2 regions of the Aurantimonas sp. A2-1-M11 genome follow, and region 1 is predicted to be linked to the other one. Evidence: predicted binding sites of a transcription regulator. Region 1 holds the regulator's gene; the other holds the start of a gene.
The links. The regulator LexA, encoded in region 1, represses DNA repair genes until DNA is damaged. The targets are predictions, from matches to a motif close to TGTTCNNNNTGTGTTCNG.
Positions count from the first base shown of each region.

Region 2: a site for LexA is predicted at 1,280-1,297, ahead of VQ042_RS04105 (ATP-dependent helicase). Genes of this name have one in related genera too.

Region 1 covers NZ_JAZHLI010000003.1:87,142-89,342, forward strand. The annotation lists gene VQ042_RS02250 (molybdopterin molybdotransferase MoeA) at 1-891, shown strand, start outside; gene lexA (transcriptional repressor LexA) at 935-1,654, shown strand; gene VQ042_RS02260 (ComEC/Rec2 family competence protein) at 1,751-2,201, opposite strand, start outside.
Region 2 covers NZ_JAZHLI010000006.1:6,454-8,654, forward strand. The annotation lists gene VQ042_RS04105 (ATP-dependent helicase) at 1-1,254, opposite strand, end outside; gene VQ042_RS04110 (dienelactone hydrolase family protein) at 1,497-2,201, shown strand, end outside.

The sequences.
Region 1 (2,201 bases):
CGCGAGAGCGGCACCGTCACCGCCACGACGCCGGTCGTCGTCGGCCAGCACATCCGTCCTGCCGGGATAGACTTTGCCGAAGGCACGCCGCTCCTGTCCGCCGGCACGGTGCTGACACCCGGCGCGATCGCCCTGGCGGCCAGCGGCGGCCATCCGGACCTCTGCGTCCGCGCCCGGCCGAAAGTGGCGATCCTGGCCACAGGCGACGAACTCGTCTTGCCCGGCGAAGCCATCGGCCCCTCGCAAATCGTCGCGTCCAACACCTTCGGCGTGGCCGCGCTCGTGCGCGAGGCCGGCGGCGTGCCGCTCAATTGCGGGATCTCGCCCGACCGGGAATCGGCCATCGACGCGCAGCTGGCCAAGGCGCTGGCCGACGGCGCCGACATCTTCGTCACCATCGGCGGCGCCTCGGTCGGCGACCACGACCTCGTCGGCAAGGTCTTCGCCGCCCGCGGCGTCTCGCTGGATTTCTGGAAGGTGGCGATGCGCCCCGGCAAGCCCTTGATGGCTGGCAGGCTCGGCGACATGCGCGTCGTCGGCCTGCCCGGAAATCCCGCTTCCTCGATGGTCGCGGCGACGCTGTTCCTTGCGCCACTGGTCCGTCGCCTCGCGGGCCGCCCGGACAGGCCCCTCCGACGCCGGGGGATCCTCGCTGCGCCGATGCCGGAAAACGGCGACCGCACGGATTTCGTTCGCGCCCGGATCAAGCCGGACGACGCTGGCCCGCCCCGGATCGTGCCGCTGCCGCGGCAGGATTCGTCGTTGTTGTCGATCTATGCCGCCGCCGATGCCCTGCTGGTTCGCCCCGTCGGCGCGGCACCCGCGCAAATCGGCGATCCGTGCGACTATGTCCCCCTGACGGCGCTGGAGCCACTTGCAGAACACAACTAGAACAGATAGGTTTGTTCAGGTTTTGTTTTGAGGAGTCGCCCGGATGCTGACGCGCAAACAGCACGATCTTCTGGTGTTCGTGAACGATCGGGTGCGCGAGACCGGCGTGCCCCCGTCCTTCGACGAAATGAAGGATGCGCTGGACCTGCGGTCCAAATCCGGCATCCATCGCCTGATCACCGCGCTCGAGGAGCGGGGCTTCATCCGCCGCCTGCCCAACCGGGCCCGGGCGCTCGAGATCCTGAAACTGCCGGAATCGATCCAGGGCAACCGCCCGGCTCCGGTCGGACGCACCGGCTTCAAGCCGAGCGTCATCGAAGGCAGCCGCGATACGGGCCGCCCCGCGGCGGCCACCCAGGCGCAACCGGCCAGGGCAGCCGCATCGACGTCGATCCCCGTCATGGGCCGTATCGCCGCCGGCGTGCCGATCTCGGCCATCCAGCACAACACCCATTCCATCGTCGTGCCGCCGGACATGCTGGGCAGCGGCGAGCATTACGCCCTCGAGGTGAAGGGCGACTCAATGATCGAGGCCGGCATTCTCGACGGCGACACGGTGGTCATCCGCCGCGGTGAGACCGCAACGCCGGGCGAGATCGTGGTCGCACTGGTCGACGACGAGGAAGCGACGCTGAAGCGGTTTCGCCGGCGCGGTGACACGATCGCGCTGGAAGCGGCGAATCCCGCCTACGAGACGCGGATCTTCGGGCCCGACCGCGTCAAGGTGCAGGGCAAGCTGGTCGGGCTCATCCGTCGCTACTGATCGGGCTTCGCCGGCAGGTGCTGTTCGCAAAGGCCCGGTTCAGCGTTTTCGGTCAGGTGCGCGTCGAAGCGCCTGACGCGGACTTTCGACCGGCCGTTATTCGGCATCTGCCGCGCGAGCGGCGTCCGGATTCGGGGCCGGTCCGGCGGGCGGCGTCTGCATGTTCGCGGCGGTGCCCGGCGCCTCCCGCCGCGGCGGAGCTTGCGCTGCTGGCGGCTCGGCATCCGGTGCGGCCGGCTTGCGCCAGTATTCGGGCCAGGGCGCCAGGCGATGGGCTTTCCACCGCGTCGGCGGATCCTCGATGGCCTGCACGACCACGGGTCGGCCGGTCGCCGCATCCCGGCTGATGGCCAGCGAGCCACTGTGCCGCAGGGTGCGCAGCGTCACCAGAATGGCGCCCGAACGACATGCACTAAGGCGGATCGCCCGCGAGACGATCGCCACATCCCCTTCGTCGCAGGCGTCACCCGTCCGGGCGTAATCCTCCGTCCAGATCACCCACAATCCGCTGCGGGTCGCAAAACGGCAATATTCAGCTGCGCAATCG
Region 2 (2,201 bases), on a different contig from region 1:
GTCGTTGCGCCGCTGCAGATCCTCGATCGCCTCGCCGATCGCCCGGGCCTCTTCCTCCGAATCCCAGCCGGCATTGACCTCGACCTTCTGGTGCTCGGGGTCGGAATGGTCGGTGAACAGGGTCTTGCCGAGCCGGTCCTCGTTGTGGGCGATCAGGTGCGAGGCCGCGCCCAGGATGTGGGCGGTCGAGCGGTAGTTGCGCTCCAGCCGGATCACAGTCGCGCCGGGAAAATCCTTGTCGAAGCGCAGGATGTTGTCCACCTCGGCGCCGCGCCAGCCATAGATCGACTGGTCGTCGTCGCCGACGCAGCAGATGTTGACGGGCGGACGGCTCCCCCGGTCGCTGCCTTGCGCGGCGGGCAACGCGGGCGACGGGCTGATCTCCCCCCTTGTGGGGGAGATCACCTTGCTTGAAGCCTCGTCACGCTGCTTCGGACGCTGGGCGAGCAGGCGCAGCCACAGATACTGGGCGACGTTGGTGTCCTGGTACTCGTCGACCAGGATGTAGCGGAAGCGGTCGTGATACTCGCCCAGCAGATCCGTATGGGTCCGGAAGATTGCGATGGGATGCAGCAGCAGATCGCCGAAGTCGCAGGCGTTGAGCGCCTTCAGCCGTGCCTGGTAGGCCGCATAGAGCTCCCGGCCCTTGCCATTGGCGAAGGCACGCGCGTCCCCCTCGGGAATGTCCTTCGGCGTCAGTGCCTTGTTCTTCCAGCCATCCAGCATGTTGGCGAAGGTGCGGGCCGGCCAGCGCTTGTCGTCCAGGCCCTCGGCCTGAATGAGCTGCTTGATCAGCCGGATCTGGTCGTCGGTATCGAGGATCGTGAAGTTCGACTTCAGCCCCGCCAGCTCGGCGTGGCGCCGCAGGATCTTGACGCCGATGGAGTGGAAGGTGCCGAGCCACGGCATGCCCTCGACCTGCTCGCCGACGAGGAGGCCGATGCGCTGCTTCATCTCGCGCGCCGCCTTGTTGGTGAAGGTCACGGCGAGGATCTGCGAGGGCCAGGCCCGGCCGGTGGCCAGGATATGGGCGATGCGCGTCGTCAGCACGCGCGTCTTGCCGGTGCCGGCGCCGGCCAGCACCAGCACCGGTCCCTCGGTGGTTTCCACCGCCGCGCGCTGTTCCGCGTTGAGGCCTGAGAGATAGTCCGGCGCGCCGGCGTTGCGCACGACGCCGCGAGCCGACAGCGCACGGGCGGCGATGCCGCCGGGACGGGCCGGCGGGACCCCGGTTGATTCGTCGAAATCTGTCATCAGCGCCAATGTAAGACTTCGCGCGCGGAACACTACAGCAACGGCCCGAAAATCGGAATCGATCCTCGGGAAGCACGACGCGGAGATTCAACGGGTTAGAGCGTCCTGTCGGGCGCACGGCGGTCCGGGCAACCATCACGCCAGCAAGTCGCCGAACGCATCCGGCGCACAATGCGCGGGACCTTCGTTGCACCAGGATCGCGACCGGCTAGTATGGGCCGAACGCGATGGAGCAGGCGATCATGGACGACAGGACCCCGACGATCACCCAGGCGATGATCGACGCCTATGACGAATACACGCACCTGACGCTGGATCGTCGCGGCTTCATGTGCCGGCTGACCGCGCTGGCGGGATCGGCGACGGCTGCCGCAGCGATCGTGCCGCTGATGGCCGCCTCCAGCGCCCGCGCCGCCATGGTCGCGCCGGACGATTCCCGCCTGTCCGCCGTCTGGGCCACCTTCCCCGGCACCACCGGCGAGATGAAAGCCTATGTGGCCCGGCCTGCCGACGCGGCCGACACGGCCCTGCCCTGCGTGCTGGTGATCCACGAGAACCGCGGCCTCAACGGCCACATCCAGGACGTCGCCCGGCGGCTGGCGCTGGAAGGCTTCCTCGTCGTGGCGCCCGACTTCCTGTCGCCGGCCGGCGGTACGCCGCCGGACGAGGACAGGGCGCGCGAGATGATCGGCCAGCTCGACGCCGAGGGGCGCATCGGCAACGCCGTGGCCGCGCGGCAGTGGCTTGCCGGGCGCCAGGACAGCACCAGGCGCGTCGGGGCGGTGGGCTTCTGTTGGGGCGGCGGTCTCGTCAACGACCTCGCCGTCGCCGATCCGGAGCTGGCCGCCGGGATCGCCTATTACGGCCGCCAGCCCGATGGCGACGGCGTCGCCGATATCGAGGCGGCCATGCTGCTGCACTATGCCGGCCTCGACCAGCGCATCAAT